DNA from 3 places in the Ferdinandcohnia sp. SAFN-114 genome. Region 3 is predicted to be linked to each of the others. Evidence: riboswitches for the same ligand, from Rfam matches in the RefSeq annotation. Region 3 holds a riboswitch; each other region holds the start of a gene.
What was found. A riboswitch is a leader RNA that binds a small molecule or an ion and turns the genes downstream of it on or off. The one in region 3 is predicted to bind cobalamin.
Positions count from the first base shown of each region.

Region 1: another riboswitch for cobalamin. It lies ahead of ACR65M_RS03325 (DUF4430 domain-containing protein); the one in region 3 lies ahead of ACR65M_RS08195 (ABC transporter substrate-binding protein).
Region 2: another riboswitch for cobalamin. It lies ahead of ACR65M_RS06510 (ribonucleoside-diphosphate reductase subunit alpha); the one in region 3 lies ahead of ACR65M_RS08195 (ABC transporter substrate-binding protein).

Region 1 is NZ_JBPFDQ010000006.1:57,643-63,786, reverse strand. Features, by position in the region: gene ACR65M_RS03330 (ATP-binding protein) at 1-1,121, shown strand, start outside; cobalamin riboswitch at 1,223-1,447, shown strand; gene ACR65M_RS03325 (DUF4430 domain-containing protein) at 1,800-2,216, shown strand; gene ACR65M_RS03320 (ECF transporter S component) at 2,216-2,719, shown strand; gene sigX (RNA polymerase sigma factor SigX) at 2,831-3,379, shown strand; gene ACR65M_RS03310 (RsiX family anti-sigma factor) at 3,357-4,589, shown strand; gene ACR65M_RS03305 (peptidoglycan DD-metalloendopeptidase family protein) at 4,846-5,547, shown strand; gene ACR65M_RS03300 (histidinol-phosphatase) at 5,622-6,144, shown strand, end outside.
Region 2 is NZ_JBPFDQ010000014.1:23,466-29,609, reverse strand. Features, by position in the region: gene ACR65M_RS06510 (ribonucleoside-diphosphate reductase subunit alpha) at 1-1,596, opposite strand, end outside; cobalamin riboswitch at 1,740-1,937, opposite strand; gene ACR65M_RS06505 (GNAT family N-acetyltransferase) at 2,035-2,544, opposite strand; gene ACR65M_RS06500 (VOC family protein) at 2,703-3,113, shown strand; gene ACR65M_RS06495 (GNAT family N-acetyltransferase) at 3,148-3,687, opposite strand; gene ACR65M_RS06490 (5'-nucleotidase C-terminal domain-containing protein) at 3,826-6,144, opposite strand, start outside.
Region 3 is NZ_JBPFDQ010000019.1:21,406-27,549, forward strand. Features, by position in the region: gene ACR65M_RS08185 (Crp/Fnr family transcriptional regulator) at 106-789, shown strand; gene ACR65M_RS08190 (molybdopterin-dependent oxidoreductase) at 895-1,485, shown strand; cobalamin riboswitch at 1,704-1,905, shown strand; gene ACR65M_RS08195 (ABC transporter substrate-binding protein) at 2,082-3,074, shown strand; gene ACR65M_RS08200 (FecCD family ABC transporter permease) at 3,037-4,104, shown strand; gene ACR65M_RS08205 (adenosylcobinamide amidohydrolase) at 4,101-5,591, shown strand; gene ACR65M_RS08210 (cobyrinic acid a,c-diamide synthase CobB) at 5,588-6,144, shown strand, end outside.

The DNA.
Region 1 (6,144 bases), on a different contig from region 3:
AGGTTCCTATACTAACTCATGACGAAATTGGCGCTTTAGGAATGGCACTAAACCAAATGGGGAGGCAGTTGAAATATAACATAAATGCCCTTAATCAGGAGAAAGAGCAACTTGCAAGCATATTAAATAGTATGGCGGACGGAGTTATCACTTTAAATCGTGATGGCACGATATTGGTAACAAACCCTCCTGCAGAACGCTTTTTGCAAGCTTGGTATTACCAACAAGGTATGTATCAGGACGTTGGTCAGGAGCTTCCACCAGAGGTCAAGGATTTATTTCAACGTTCCGTTACATTTGAAAAGGAGCAATTTATTGAAATTAGTCTTCAAGGTAGAACATGGGTTATTTTAATGAGTCCGCTTTACAATCAGACGTATATAAGGGGTGCCGTTGCAGTACTTCGCGATATGACGGAGGAAAGACGTTTGGACAAGCTACGTGAAGATTTTATTGCAAATGTTTCTCACGAACTGCGAACTCCGATCGCAATGCTCCAGGGCTATAGTGAAGCAATTATGGATGACATAGCGAGCTCCGAGGAGGAGCGAAAGGAAATTACCAAAGTCATCTATGATGAGTCATTAAGAATGGGTCGACTTGTCAACGAATTATTAGATTTAGCTAGAATGCAATCAGGGAATATTACCTTAAATAAAGAAAAAGTTGATTTCGATACCCTTATTAATCGTGTGATTCGGAAATTTCAAGGTTTAGCTAAGGATAATCAAATAACTCTAACTGCAAAAAAGGTAGACGAAATTGGTGAAATTTATATAGACTCTGATCGCATTGAGCAAGTTTTTACAAACTTAATTGATAATGCGATTAGACATACCGATGAAAATGGTCAGGTTGAAGTACATGTTACTGGTCAAGAAACCTCAATAAAAGTTGATATTAAAGATACAGGTTCTGGTATTCCAGAAGAAGATTTACCTTTTGTATTTGAACGTTTCTATAAAGCGGACAAGGCTAGAACAAGAGGGAAATCTGGTACTGGTTTAGGGCTTGCGATTGTAAAAAACATTGTTAGTGCACACAACGGGAATATATCAGTCCATAGTAAGCTTGGTGAAGGAACGACATTTACATTCGTAATCCCTCGAAAAAGTGAATAATTTGAAAGAACATGGCGAAGATTCTTGTTCCATAAGAAACAATTTCCTTGTAAAATAAAAACTCTTCTTGTAATATAGGGATTGTTAAATAGAAAATTAAATATTTATTGAATCTTAGGTGTCAGAGAATGTAGATATTTCTTTATTCTCTCTAAGACTTAAAAGGGAATCTGGTGTAAATCCAGAACTGCCCCCGCAACTGTAAAAGTGGACGAAATGAGAAAAACCACTGTATGACTGGATGGCAAATGCTGTTCAACATATGGGAAGGACTCAAAGTAGGAAGAAGCTTAAGTCAGTAGACCTGCCTAATTCATTCCTTTTTTAATTCTCCGGGGTGCGGGAATTTGCGTTAAAACACCATGCTTTTTTGTTGTTTTTCTGTTATATCTTCAAAGCTCACCCCAAGGGTGAGCTTTTATTATTTTATTCCGCAGAAGCAAGACACTTCTGCGAAATAAAATAATAGCCTCCGGCGGATAACACGACTTTTCAAAGGAAATTTTCGATCTGTAAGATCAAAGACTAAGAACGCCACATCCTGTGGCAACGTCTTTATGACCCACTTCCTGTGGGCCTAAAACTCGGGCGCAAATACGCCAAGGCGCATTTGATTCGATGTTAGGTGCATAACACACTTATTCATACACATATTTTAACAAAAGGGGAGCTAGAAACATGAAAAAACTATTAGTTTCTTTACTATCATTGGGAATTTTATTTGGATGCAGCAATGCCCCATCTACAAATGAATCTTCCAACAACAAAGCTGAAACTGTAGATAAAGAAGAAGCAGCAGAGATTGTTACAGTCGTTATATCCAAAAACAATGGTGAAGAAATCATTGAAGAAAAAGAAATTAAAATTGAATCAGGAAAAGAAGTTACAGTTATGGACATCATGGAAGCAAACTTTGACGTCGAAACACAATTCGATGGTGCTTTTGTTGCCAGCATTAATGGCGTTGCAGGAAGTGAAGAAGAAAAGACATCATGGTTTTATTCTGTTAATGGTGAAGAAGCTATGGTAGGAGCTAATGAATACAAATTAGAGCCTGAAGATAAGATCGAATTCGATCTCCATAAGTGGGAATAATGAATTTATCCGTTAAAAACTTAACGCTCTTATCGATGCTAATCGCATTGTCCGTTGTAGGTCGTATTACATTTACATTCCTTCCGAATGTTCAGCCTATGACAGCGATTATCGTGATAACTAGCTTATTTTTGGGTCCCATCTATGGTGTGATTGTTGCTGTTTTTGGTTCTATATTAACGAATCTTGTAATGGGAATGGGTTTATGGACTATTGGCCAAATCATAGCATGGGGGATAATTGGGTTAATCAGCGGTGCATTACGAAAGTATCGAGATCGAATTCCTGTCATATTATTAGCCATATATGCAGTATTCTGTGGTTTCTTATATGGCTTTGTCATCTCAATTCCTCTCTATTTATTCTCGGGTAAGTTCTTTGCCTATTACTTAGCTGGATTACCATTTGATATGAGTCATGCAATTGGAAACGGAGTATTTTTTCTCATACTATATCCAATCTTGAGATTACTATTTTTAAAAAATGTAACAATTGCAAAGTAAGGAAGAATATTACCAAAATATTCTTCCTTTTTTTATTAATTCATACTATATTGGGAGTGTAACTTTTTTTATAAAACATTCGACTAATGAAATGAACGGGAGGATTTGCAAATGGATTCCTTGTTTGAGGAACTATATGAAAAGTATCATCACGATGTCTTCTCCTTCTTATTTTATATGGTAAAAAATCGTGAACAAGCTGAAGATCTCGTTCAGGAAGTTTATATAAGAGTTTTAAAATCATATGATAGATTCGAAGGAAAAAGTAGTGAAAAAACATGGTTGTTTTCAATTGCAAGACATGTCGCGATTGATTCGTTCCGGAAACAAAAAGGGTGGAAACAGCGAATAATGGATTCCTTTGATTGGAGTCGTCAAGAGGTAAAAGATTTTGCACCACTTCCGGAAGAAATAGCATTGCAAAATGAACAAGTTCAAATGATGTACCGTTGCTTGGAAAACTGTACAACAGATCAGCGTATGGTACTGATATTACGATATATCCAATCACTTTCGATTGCAGAGACTGCTGAAGCTTTAGGGTGGACGGAGAGTAAAGTCAAGACAACTCAGCACAGAGGTCTAAAGGTATTAAAGAAGTATATGGAGGAATCAGGCGTAAAGGAGGGGATAGATGATGAAAAAATCAAAGTGGAGTGATGAACAACTCGAGCAGATGCTTACGCAAATGCCAGGTGTAAAAGACAAACGGAAGCCACAAGAGATTTATCAAAATATAACCCTTAAAATGAATAAGAAAAAGAGAAAAATGTGGCTTGTCCCTACCCTTGCATCTGCAGCAGCAGCGCTTCTATTATTCATCTTAGCTCCTTCTTTCATTAATAATATGAACAGTTCAAGCTTCGACTCAGCACAAATGGCAAGAGAAAATACAAACATTACTATGGATTCAGAGAATAGAGAAGCATCATCAAAGGACGAATCATTTAGCACATTGCAAAAAGAAGAGGAACCACAACAAGATGAAGAGGCTGGAATATATTCATTTGAGGGACAGCCAAGCAATAGTTACGCTGTAAAAACTGTAGGGGAAAATGAAGTCCTTCTAACATATGGTGTGTATTTGGGCGGTGTAATGTTTCCTTCTGTCGTTTCGGTAATCGTCGATTCTAACGGGGAAAATGTTGTTGAACAATGGCAAAAGACAGTTCCAAGAGTAAATGAAGTTATTCGTAAAAACAAGGAATGGGGCATTGACGAAATATCAAATTCATATTTTGAGGATTTTTCAGAAGTTGTAACGAAAGACAATTCAAAAGCTGTAAGGGTGGACGTAAATAACTCAATTAATACTGAGTCTTTTGCTACTGCTGAAGCTGCAGAATTTTCACATACAATTAGTTCGTTCCGTTATTTGTTAGAAGACTATCAACATGTTGAACTTTTCCAAAATAATCAACAAGGAATTACTATCGGGCAAACGGGTATCATTGAGAATTATATTGATGTTGAAAAAGATACCAAAAAGGCATACCTGTATTATATAAATGATAGTTCAGACCGCAAAATATTAGCTTTAACTTATGAGGATTTTAATACGATTGAACAAGCACTGGAAGCTATGAAAGTGGAGGCTAAACAAGGCGATTATAACCTACATCCACCAATTATATCTGAAATTAAACAAATTAAAGCAGATGGTTCTAATTTAGAAATTCATTTTAGTGATGACTCGGACTTAGAGAATACAGATAATTATATCCTTATGCTAGATGCAATTATGCTAACCGCTAAAGAGTTTAATTTTGAGACTGTTACTTTTTATGGAAATATTGACCAAATTGGTGATGTGAGAATAGGGGAACAGGTACCTGTACCACTCGCACCAAATCTAATTCAATTGCAATAAGAGACACGAAGTTGTCTCTTTTTTTTTTGCTTTAAATATATGATTTGGATAGGTGTAACTAGGCAGCATGACCTTCTTGGTTATGAAAAGTATTACTTTATTTACATAATTTAAGAAAATTTTTCAAATAATGTAAGGGTGTCCCTTATTTGCTTAGTAAATAGAGAAAATGTTAGATAGGGGGTGTCCTTGAATCTAAACATAACGGGTTCACATTTTCATAGTATCTTTGTTCAATATTTTGAGGAGGATCAAAATGTTTGGTAAACGATTTGCAATTGTTGCTATTTTAGCAGTTTGTACAGGATTACTCTTTATGGGAGGACGTAATGTCATCGCACATGAACTACCTAGTAACACCGCAACAGAGGAATGGGCATGGCCAGTCATAGGGAGAATCACTGATACATTCGGAACGAGACAGGGGAATCACAAGGGCTTAGATATCGCTGCTCCACTTGGTGATCACATATATACGGTTGAGGAAGGAATCGTGAAAAAATCATATTACAAGGGTTCATATGGGCATGTCGTTTTTATTGAGCATCCTAATGGATATGAGACAGTGTATGCACATTTAAGTAAGCGAAATGTTCAAGAAGGAGAAAAGGTCGTAAAAGGTCAATTAATTGGTCATATCGGTAGTACGGGCAATTCAACAGGTCCACATTTACATTTTGAAGTACATAATGGAGAATGGAATGCTTCTAGAAATAATGCGATTGACCCTCTTTATATGCTAACCGATGAACAAATTCTAGTTCCTACATTAATGGAATTGGAAAAAGAGGGCGTTGAAGTTTCAAAAAAGCTTGAAACCTATACAGTGAGGGCTGGGGATTCATTATCAGTAATTGCGAATAGGGTAGGTTTATCAGTTGAAGAAATCAAAATGTTAAATCAGTTAACAGATGATTTAATTTTTCCAAATCAAATTTTAATTGTCGAAAAATCCTAAATAATTTTGAGCTTTTCTATTCCCCTATAGTGACAAGTTCATGTATAATAAGAAAAACTTTGGGGGGATTCGTTATGCGAACTGATTATCACAATCATTTAGAGCTTGGAACGCTTGAATTAGACTATTTAATGAAGTTTATTGACGAAGCAAAGGTAAAAAAAATTGACCATTTTGGGATTTCTGAACACGCATATCATTTTTATCAGACAAAAGATATTCTGAGTAATCCTTGGGTTGATGCAAGAAGATATTATGACATGAAGGATTATGTAGATTTATTTAAGCTTGCCTGGAAAAATAATATTGATGTAAAGATGTCAATTGAAATGGATTATACACCTGGAAAGCATGCAGAAATGGAAAAATTCATTTCTTCTTATGATTTTGATTATGTAATTGGCTCCATTCATTGGGTTGGCGATTTTGGAATTGACCTTGCGGAGTTCCGTGAAGAATGGGATAAAAGGGATCTACATGATACATATACAAAGTATTATGATCAGGTGATTACATTGGCAGAATCAAACCTATTTGATATTATCGGCCATATTGATCTAGTCAAAATTTTTAAATATATTCCTGAAGATGAGGAGT
Region 2 (6,144 bases), on a different contig from region 3:
AGCTTGTTTAACGGATATCGTATTCAAATCGACAACATTATCAAGCATCCTAACCTGAATTCGAATTAAACGTTCAAGTACTTCGTCCCCAATAGCTCTTGGTAGATTGACAGATGAGAGATTACAAACCACAAAATTACCTGGTTTTCGAATGATTACAATATTTCCTTCATCGTCGATATACTCCTTCGTAATCGCTGTTGCTGACATATTTTGCGCGATTTCTGTACATAAATTACTACAAAAAATCGAAGTTCTTCCCTTTCCTAGTAGATGCTTGTTCGGATTCTGGCGATTTACTTCGTCACGATAAAACATATATGGTGTTCCTGTTTCTAGTTGAGCAATCATAATTCTTGCCATGACATCCATCGCTCGATACGATTTACGTGGTAAAAGTGGATGATTCACAGCTTCTAAGTATTTTTCAGTGAAGTATTTTTCATCCTCTTCATCGTAAAAATCTTCGAGTCCTAACGGATTTCCTTGCCCATCTCTCCAGCCCATGATTTGCTTTACTTCATGTGGACAAAAAGTGTGCCATTCCCCAATACTTCTACCATTTTCATCTACCTCTTGCAGCTTTTCCATAAACAAATCAGGTACGGAAACCCCCGTAAAGATGTCGTGAGCCTTCCGACGTTCATCTCCATTATTTGTCTTTAAATCTAGAAAACCATTCATAATATCTTTGTGGAAGAGATCTAAATAGATTGCGATTGCTCCTTGTCGTTGTCCTAATTGATCAACACTTACTGCTGTATCATTGATAAGGCGAACCCAAGGAACGATCCCGGAAGAATTTCCTTTGAATTTCTTTATGTCAGATCCTAGCGCGCGAACCTTGCCATAGTATACGCCAATTCCACCACCATCTTTTGATAATCTAGCAATATCCCAATTGTTTAAATAGATTCCATCAAGTGAGTCCTCAACAGTATCAATGAAACAAGAGGACAACTGGCCAAAGCTTTTACCAGCATTTGATAGAGTTGGTGTGGCGACTGTCATATATAAATTACTTAATGCCCAATAGGCCTCTTTCACATAAGTAAGTCGAACCTCTCTTTCCTCATGCTCCATTAATGTCATAGCAATTATCATGAATCGCTCCTGTGGAAGTTCGTAAATATTTCGTTCATAATCCCTTGCAAGATACCGATCCGCTAATAAAAATAAACCGATGTATGTAAACAAATGATCTTTATCTGGATCAATTACCTCTCCTAGTTCAAGTATCTCCTCCTTAGAATATGAGTTTAATAATTCATCAGAATATATTCCTTTTGATGTAAGTTCCTGTAGCAACTCATACAAACTGCCGTATTTTAGAGCACTGTTGTAATTTCGATTCGTTGCAGCTTTTTCATACAGTTCATTTAAATAGAGATTAGCCGCTAAATATGTCCAGTTGGGCTGATCCATGGCAATTTTGTTTAAGGAATAAAAAAGTGCATGCTGGTTCGCTTCAACTGTATTAAATTTTATTTCCTGCAGTTTGTTTCGAATTTCGGTAGTGTCAAGTTGGTAGGTACTTTCTGCATATTCAAGCGAGTGTAATATGGAATCCAATTCCCCTTGAGTTGTAATATTCATCTATTTCTCTCCCTTAACAAATTATTCGTTAAAATAAAAAATCCGCCCAATTCAATTGAGCGGATGAAACGATAACATCAAGAGAGCACAAGAGTTGCTCTACCTGTCGCCACCGTTTCATCTTCCCAATCCCCGAAGAAGGTGAAACATCTTAAGAAAAGACAGGTCTCCTGACTCATGCGTCGCTCTACTTTGAACCCTTCCCATATAAGTACCTTTATTTAAGTTATCTTATACAGTGGTCTGTTCATTTCGTCAGCATTTACAGTTGCGGGGGCAGTTCTGGACTTTCACCAGATTCCCTTTTAAGCACAAATGGCATCTTTTTCCCAAGGCTAAACACAATATGTAGTTGTTAACATTCAAATTCTATCAATATATACTATCACATTTAATAATACGGGACACCTATTATTTTAGCAAGACAAAAATTGACAATTATTTCTCGAGAAATAATACCATGAGCTCTTCATCCCGATATTGGCCGTTGTATTTAATGGCCCTTTTATCAACAGCAAATGATTGAAAACCTAGTTTTTTGTACAATTCTTTAGCTGGTTTATTCTCTGCATCTACTGTTAAATATATCTGCTCGATTTCAGGGAGATTTACTGCCATTTTAATAGCTTCATTTAGCAATGCATTTGCAATTCCCTTACCTCTTTTTTCATCATCAACATACATCGCCACAATAGTAGCCCTATGTCTTATTTTTCGACGTGTTTCCCTGACTAAGGTTACCATCCCCACTAAATGTTCACCTTCGAATGCCCCAAGCGTTATTATTTCTTCAGATTGAAAACTTTTCTTGTACTCTCCTATTGGGTTATCATTATTTTTTGCTTCATCATACGTAACTAAAAATGCATCAGGGTCAGTTGTTAGTGCTTTTAATCGCAACCTAAAATAGCTTTCAGCATCCTCTGGCAAAAGTCTTCTGATAAACATATCGCACCTCCGAAAAAGAACATTTGTTCTTGTGTTTTGTATTTTATTTAAATATAATGGTACATGAGGAAAAAATATACAATCGTGTATGATTTCTTTAGTAAATAGAAAACATAGTGTAGGGCAACTTGCTGATATTAAAAAGGAGTGTTTTGTGAATGAAAGGACAAGCGACACCTTATTTAATGTTTAATGGGAATGCGAAAGAAGCCTTGGAATATTATCAGGAAATATTTGAGGGCGAAATATTGGATGTTCAAACATATGCTCAGGCAGGCTATGAAACTCAGGACTGGGCTAATGACCGACTTATTCATGGTAAGTTCAAAAAGAACGAACTCTTACTAATGGTATCAGATGACTCTCCCGACCAAAGTGTAACCTTTGGAAACAATATCTCTTTAGTTTTGGAATTTGAAAGTGAAGAGGAAATTACGAAAACCTACAATGACCTAAAGCAAAAAGGAACTGTGTTCATGGAATTACAGGATACCTTTTGGGGTGCAAAATATGCAAAAGTAAAGGACCAATTCGGGATTATTTGGGACTTAAACTATGAAATGAAATAAATTAAATTCCCCTAGCATCTAGGGGAATTATTTTTTATTTCTTCCATTCATGTTTTAGCAAACCATAGGAGTACATATCAAATCGCTTCCCGTCACGCTCTAGAAATTCTCTTGAGGTGCCTTCTCTAACAAATCCCAACTTTTCATATAAGGCGATGGCCCTCTCATTGTACTGAAAAACGGTTAATTGGATTCTATGAAGATTTAACTCTTTGAAAGCAAAATCCAACACGAGTTGCATGGCTTCATACCCAAGCCCTCGATTACGGTTTCCTTCTCCACCAATTGCGATTGCAAGCCAAGCATTTCGATGTGGCCAAATAATGCTGTCGATGTCCACAAATCCAACTAATTCCTTAGTCTCCAATTCTTTAATCCCAAATACAAACTCTTTCTCGTTTTTCTGCTCAACCCACTCTTTAAAAGCAGAAGGATGTTTAGGAAAGGATGGTAAAGTGTCTAGATTTCTAAGAAATTCCTGATCCTCATACCAACTTACAATGGTCGGAACATCTTCTTCTTTAATTCTAACAAGCTGTACCTTTTTTCCTCTTAACAAATTGTACGTAATCATTCGAATAACTCCCTTATTTTTACTAAGAAAGTAATTCAACAATTATTGTAAAAATCCTTTAGTAATATTTATTAGGTCATTAAAAAAAAGAGAGAAAACACTATGTTTTTCTCTCTTTACTAGATTGTTGACAGTCTATTAAGCTGTTTTTCTTCTGTTTACATAGAGGATACCAACAGCTATAAGGATTAACACAAGACCGATAACTAACAAGTTAGCGGAATTCGTTGCTGTAATCGGAAGCTTTTTGCCACCATTGGCATTCTTACCACCAGATTCTGTTGTCGTTGAGTCATTCGTATTATTATCTTTTTCATCAGTTTCTGGAGTTTCCTTAGAATCCTTAACCTCTAGTACACCAAATGTACTGAAGTGATCGGTAGTGGCTGTAATTTTACCATCTTTAAAGTCGCCACCCACCAATTCCCATTTCTTACTTTCTGGATTCCAATAGAAGACCTTCACTTTTTTAGGATCATCCACCGTTTTAGGGTCAACCGAAAAAGTCATTGTGACTTTTTCGTTAAACTTGTGATAGCCCTTGCCCTCAGATTTGATTGTAAAATCATAGGCAACTATAGCATCCTTACGGTTGTCCTTCTGTACTTTAATTTCCGTTTCACTATCAGGTAAGATAGAAGAAGGAATTTGAAGGTCAACCACGCCATTTGAAATGACTAATGTTGCATTTACTGCTTTAAGTTTCGCAATGGCCTCAGAGCTTAATGATACAAAAATTGTATTTTTCTTAGCAGGGACTTCAACTCTAACAATAGCGCCATCTTTTAGATCTCCCAAATCATCTGCTGTTACTACATATTTATTTCCTCTTTCGACATCCGGATTAACAACAATAATTTGAGGTCCTTCCGGTTCTGTTTCACCTGGTGTTGAAGTAATATCAATGATTCTACCTTCAACCTCAGTTGGGATTCCCTCGCTGCCAATGCTTACTAAATGATCACGGAAGTTTTCCCAATCAGAAAGTCCTAAATCTGTTACACGGCCTTCTTCGTATGCTTTTGCAAATACATCATAACCATCTCCACCTTTAGCTGTGAATGCATTGGTTGCTACGATATATGTTGTATTTTCATCAACTGCTACAAGGTTTCCTTTAGCATCTTCAATGTAAACTTCAACTACACGTTCGCCTGCTGGTTTTGTAGAATCGAATTCTACCTTTCCTCCAGCAACATGTAAAAAGCCGCCATTCTCTCCCGGATACTTGCTTAAAGAAATTTCAAATGCAGCTTTCAGCTCAGCACCTGTTACTTCCATCGTAGCTAACGTGTTACCAAATGGAAGAACTGTGATTACTTCACCTACTGTGATTGGTCCTTCATTTATTGCTGCACGAATGCCACCGCCATTTTGTAAAGCCATCACTACATTCTTTCCAGTAAATTCCTTTGCTTTTTTAAGCATTCCATCTGTAATTAAGTTTCCTAAGATTGTTTCGTTTTTACGTACACTTGGTTTTGTATTGTCACCATTTGTACGTGGGTTTGCTAATTCTATAGGGGTTGATACTCCGATTTCCTCTTGTGCTACTTTGTCCACTTGTTCTTTGAATGGTGCTAACACTTCTGCTGCTTTGGGATCAGCCTCTTGATCACCGATTGAAATTAATTCCCCCGCATGTTCAATTACTACACCATTTTCATTAAATACTATATCTAGGACGCCTAGGTTACTATTCGCATTACCTGTTTGAACGATTACAGTAGGTGTATCATCTTTCGCAACAACAGATGGGACATCCAAAGCTGTATGACTATGCCCACCTACAATGACGTCAATGCCTTCTACTTGTTCAGCTAAGATTAAGTCGTTATCTACGGCAGCATTATCATCATAACCAATATGTGTTAATGCAATAATCTTGTTAACACCTACTGCTTCAAAAGCTTCAACAGCATTTTCTGCTTCTTGTAGATAGTTTTCAAATGCGATGGAGCCTGGGCTTGAAATGTCGACAGTTTCTTCAGTTGTTAATCCGAAAATACCCACTTTCTCACCGTTTACTTCTTTGATGATTCCATTGTAAATTTGTCCATTATTAATATCTGATGCGATAGAATCATTGAAAATTCCATCGAAGTTTGCATCCTTCGAGAAATCAACATTGGCACTTACAAATGGGAACTGAGCTCCCTTAATAAATTCAACTAATTTTTGATGTCCTTCATTTGAAGAACCTAAGTCAAATTCGTGGTTACCAAAGGTCATTGCATCAAAGCCCATTAAATTCATCATAGCTAAATCTGCTTTTCCTAGGAACTCATTAAAATATAAGGTTCCTGTAAATGCATCCCCAGCATGAAGAAGTAGTGCACTCGAATCTTTAACTCTTTGCTCTTTCACTGCAGTTACCGTTTTAGGCATGTTGTCTAAAGAAGCATGTGTATCGTTAGTATGCATTACCTTTAATTTAAATTGACCTTCTACATCAAC
Region 3 (6,144 bases):
TTTACATATATTATCAGGTGATTGTAAATGCAAAGAAGAAATCGATCTATTTACTGGTTTTTGATTATGAAATGATTATAAAACGGTATAACGGGGAGTGAAGACATGGATAAACTCATGTTGCTTTCACAAATTAATTTACTAGATGAGCTACCAGAAGAGGAATTAAAGAAGTTAGACGAAGTAACGGTAACCGTCCCTATTAAAAAAGGTACAATTATCTTAAGTCCGACTCAACAAATGAGGTCGTTGTTTTTCTTGAAAAAAGGACAGGTTCGTTTATATAAGATATCCTCAACAGGAAAGGAATTCACAATTGATCTTTTAAGTGAAGGTAATATCTTTGGAGAAACTTCTAGTTTTTCCTTAACAGAATCTAACATTTATGCAGAAGCGATGGTTGATTCCTTTGTTTGCTCGCTAGAAAAGGAGCGTTTTGAACAGTTACTACGTCAACATCCCGATATTTCGTTAAAACTTATAACTATACTGACCTCAAAGTTAAAAGAAGTGTACGAAATAACAGAAAGCATTGCTTATAAAGATGTCAAATATCGAATTCTTTTACTTTTTATGCAGTTAAGTAACCGATTTGGTGTAAGAAGTGGGGAATGGCAAACAGTTGAGGTCAAGATTACTCAGCATGACATCGCAAGTATGATCGGGTCATCAAGAGAAACCGTTAGTTTATTATTAGGAGAATTAGAAAGGGAACAAGTCATTACGAGGAAGCCATTAAAAATTAATACAGCTCTGGCTAAGAAAGTGTATGGGGTAGAGGAGGTGTAATCAATACTGCTTTCATATCATGTTTATAAAGGAAAAGGCTTGGAGCATACTATACAAAGCACAGTGATTTAAGTAGCGTTAAAAATGAAAAAGGGGTGGTGTAAGATGAAAAGGCAGCTTCCACCTGGGCAATTTGAAACAGAAAAATGGCCAATTCTGCACACAGGGGATGTTCCCGAGTTTAATGAAATCACATGGAATTTCAGACTTTTTGGAGAAGTGAAGCAAGAAAAGTCCTTATCCTATAAGGAATTCATGGAGCTTCCAAAAACCATATCAACCGTAAACATGCATTGTGTTACCACATGGTCTAAATTTGATACAACTTTTGAAGGCATTGCGCTTAGAGAGTTATTGAAATTAGTTGAAATGAATGAAGGCGTAAAATACATCAAAATTTACGGTTACTCCAATAGGGAGAGATTTGGTTATTCTGCAAACTTACCGCTAGAACCTTTATTAGGGGACGATTCTTTATTTGTATTCCGATGGAAGGATAAAAATCATGAATGGCAAGATATTGATCTAAAACATGGTTATCCACTACGGTTTATTCCACCAGAAGAATTTTATCTATGGAAAGGCACAAAGTGGGTTTCAGGGATAGAGTTTATGAAGGAAGACGAGGCTGGTTATTGGGAAGAGCGTGGCTATTCGATGACGGCCAATCCATTTAAAGAAGAGCGATACCGTTAACACAGTTAAGTACATAAACTTTTTTATACTTTGCTTCCCATAAAATAAAATAGACGTGTTTATCGACACGTCTATTTCCTATTAAATGATTGATTCTCAAAGGTTTTCTTCAACTGTATTGGTTAATTCTATTATACTTCATAAAAGGAACTGAAATGACCTTAACTCCTATTTACAAAACAATAGGGTTGTATTATAATTTCTCAGAATACAAAAAAATGAATATTTCGCAAATAGGTTTCTTACCATTCTTCTATGAGAGAATGTGAGACTAAGAGGGAAGTTGGTGTAAGTCCAACACGGTCCCGCCACTGTAAGCGAGGAGGAAGGTTATAAATATCCACTGTGTATGTAACATGGGAAGGAGTAACCGACCGTTGATTCGCAAGTCAGGAGACCTGCCTATTTTGTTTTTTAAGCTTCCTCGAGGAAAGGAACGTTTAAAGTGCAAATAAATGATCATATGTTACTATATTTGTTATATTAGGATTGCTTTATTGGAGTTCTAAGCAAATAACCTTTATTATGCCTTTACGAAACGCTCTTCCTGTGGAATGGCGTTTTTTTGTGTTCAAAATTTGAAGGGGGATAAAAAAATGAAGGAAATGTTGAAAAAATGGGGTCTGTTTAGTCTTATTTTTCTTTTTACCATGGGTATTGTTGCAGGTTGTGGTACACAAGAAAAAACGGCTCAAGATGAAAAGGCTCAAAAAACCGTTGAAAATGTTGAAGGGGAGAACGCTAATCAAGAGTTCCCTATCACGATTATAGACAGTGCTGATCGAGAAGTTACGATTGATGAAGAACCTGAATCAATTGTCTCCATACAGGCAAGTAATACAGAAATTGCATTTGCACTTGGCCTAGGAGAAAAAATCATTGGAGTTTCGGATTACGATAATTATCCATCAGAAGCACTTGAAATACAAAAAGTAGGTGCACAGGATATCAATGCAGAATTGGTTCTTTCACTTCTTCCAGACCTAGCTCTTGTTACTGATTATCATTACAATACACATCCTGAAATATTAAAGCAGTTTGAAGATGCAGGAATTGATGTGATTGTCGTTGGAAGTGCTTCTTCATTTGAAGATGCGTATGAACATATAGAAATGATTGGGAAAGCTACAGGAACTGCGACTGAGGCAAACGAAATTGTGACAAATATGAAGCAACGCTTTGATGAAATCAAGGAAAAAGCTTCAGCTATTACAGATAAAAAGAAAGTCTGGGTTGAGGTTTCGCCAGCACCAGATATTTTTACAACAGGAACCAATACGTTTATGCATGAAATGCTTGAGGCAATTCAAGCTATTAATGCAGCAGAGGAGCATGAAGGGTGGGTACAGTTAACAGAGGAGGAAATTGTCCAATTAAATCCTGATGTCATCATTACAACGTATGGCTACTACATAGATAATCCCACTGAAGAAGTATATGGGCGTGAAGGCTGGTCTGAAGTTCCTGCAGTTAAAAATAAACAGGTCTTTGATGTTGATAATGATACGGTTACGAGACCAGGTCCTCGGTTAATTGAAGGAGTCGAGACTCTTGCGAAGCTTATTTATCCAGAAGTTTTTAATAAATAAAATTACTTGGTTATATATTCTAAGTGGAGGGTTTGTACTTAGTACAGCCCTCCTAGGCGTATTCATTAGTAGTGTCCACGTGCCTGTTCCAACCATTTTACATATTGTGCTAGACAACACATTTGGTTGGGGCTGGCTTAATGAGGTTGCTAGAAATGAAGAAATGATCATTTGGAATATCCGATTACCTAGGGTATTGCTGGCATTTTTTGTTGGTGCGTCTCTTGGATTAGCGGGTGCAGCATTCCAAGGATTATTACGTAACCCATTAGCGGATCCATATACAATCGGGGTTTCATCTGGTGCATCTCTTGGTGCAGTAATTGTTTTATTTTTTCAGTTTACGATTTTGGGGTTAGGAAACTTTACTCTTCCTATTGTTGCAATCGTAGGTGGTTTTATTTCACTCCTTATTGTATTCGGACTTGTTCGATTGAGTAGTCGAAGCTTAGCGATTGAAACCATTATCTTGGCGGGGATAATTGTAAGTTCTTTTATTGGAGCAGTTGTTTCCCTCATTATTTCACTAAGCGACCAAGATTCAATGACTCAAATTATCTATTGGTTATATGGCAGTGTAGGACTAAGAGGCTGGAGTCATGTTCAGTTGATTCTTCCATTTATGTTGTGTGGTTCCTTTATTTTGTTCTACCATTACCGGGAGTTGAATGCGTTAGCTCTTGGGGAGGAGGCGGCAGATCATATTGGGGTTGATGTGAAGAAAGGAAAGTTGTATATCCTAATCGGAGCCTCATTATTAACGGGAGCCGCCGTTGCAGTGTCTGGATCGATTGGTTTTGTAGGACTTGTCATCCCACATTTAGTGCGTATTGTTACAGGGCCAAATCATCGCCATGTACTACCACTTTCCCTAATGGTAGGTGGAGCATTTCTTATAGTAGCTGATTTAGTATCAAGAAGTATTATTGCTCCAGAAGAACTGCCAATTGGTGTTATTACAGCTTTAATAGGTGCACCTGTTTTTGCCCTATTATTAATCAGAGAGAGAGTTGGAGGGGAACGAAGATGATTACTGTTAACAATTTAGTTGGTGGTTATTCGAATTCTCCTATTATTAATGGAATAAATCTTGAGATTCATCAGGGAGAATTTTTTGCACTTCTTGGACCAAATGGAAGTGGAAAAACAACCTTGTTTAAATTGATAACTGGGCAATTGCCGATCATAAAAGGTGATATATTCCTTTCTGGTAAAGAAATTTCCACTCTTTCAAAGCTTGAGAAGGCGAAGAAAGTGGCTGTTCTTACTCAGGAGGCGCAGGTTTCATTTGATTTTACAGTGGAAGAAATTGTGAGTCTAGGGCGGTATCCACATCAAAAAGGTTTATTTAAACAGCTATCCCGAGTAGATTGGAACGTCATTGAAGAGGTGATGGAAATAACGAATATAAGTCAATTTCGAAAAATTCCATTCCGAATGATCAGTGGTGGCGAGAAGCAAAGGGTGTTATTAGCTAAGGCATTGGCGCAAGAACCTGAGATTTTACTTTTAGATGAGCCAACGAATCATTTAGATGTGAAACACACATTCCAAATGTTGGATTTATTAAAAGAACGGCAGCAAAGTATGGGGTTAACCATTTTCTCCATTCTGCATGATTTAAATGTTGCTTCTCAATATGCAGATCGAATCGCCATGCTTCATAAGGGCTGTTTCTTAGAAGTTGGAGATGTTGACAATTTCAGAAAGACCGACCTACTAAAGAAGGTATATGAAGTGGATATTAAGCTTGGGTCTCATCCGACAATTTCAAAACCGCAACTCCTTATGACACCAGGCTATCATCAAGCAGAACCTTGTACACGTTTTGAAAATTCTTATCAGATTCATCAAACGAAAGAGTATATTCACATTCAGTTCGATCACCCTTTACGAACAATTTCGAATGGGGTCATCGGTGATGGTATTCAATGGTTAAGGCATTTTTGTAATTTTTATGTTGATAAGAATTATAATTGCTCAGCACCTGACCGTGATTTGCGAAATTGGATGACAAAGTACGCTATTCCTTATGAGCAAGCGGTTGGAATGATGACAGCTGTTCAATTAAAGGATGTGGTTATACGTCATGAAGAATTTGAAGGTATTCAAATTCTAGCTGTTGTAACTGCAGGTACCGGGAATGCTGTCGATATTTCAAGTCGTACCCATTCTAAGGTGAGTCAATCAGTAGGTACAATCAACACCATGCTGTTCATTGATTCACATTTTACAGATGGTGCACTTGTAAATGGCTTTATGTCAGCTACAGAAGCAAAAACAAAAGCATTACTAGACATGAATATTAAAGATCCACACTCCAACACGATTGCAACTGGTACATCAACGGATTCACTACTTCTAGGTCTTACTCAACAAGGGGAGAAAACACCATATGCAGGTTCAGGAACCACTGTTGGAAAAGCTATAGGTCAAATCGTGTATGAAGCAACAAAAGAAGCTATCCAAAAGTATTTACAAAGTAGTCCAAACGAAATAAGGTGGGGAAGTAAATGACCGAACGACGAATTGTAATTGCAGGTACTGGAAGTGGCGTTGGAAAAACAACATTAACAATTGGTATTATGTCAGCATTCATGAAACGAGGGCTAAGCGTACAAGGCTTTAAATGTGGTCCTGACTATATAGACCCATCCTATCATACAGCTGTAACAAAACGAGTTTCACGCAATTTAGATAGTTGGATGCTCACTCATGAAAGAGTTTTGGATATTTTCACACATGGAAATCGTGATGCAGATATTTCAATTATAGAAGGAGTTATGGGATTCTTTGATGGAAAAAGTCCGGAAACGAATGAAGGTAGTACTGCAGAGATTAGTATCATAACGAAAAGTCCTGTATTGCTTGTAGTCAATTGTGAAAGTATGGCTCGTAGTGCTGCAGCAATTGTGAAGGGTTTTCAAATGTTTGCAGAAGGTCCAAATATAGTTGGAGTTATTGCAAACAGAGTGGGGAGCGAGGGACATTTCCAACTTGTCAAAAAAGCAATTGAACAAGAATGTCATATTCCGGTTATTGGATATTTGAAACGAGATGTCGAGATTGA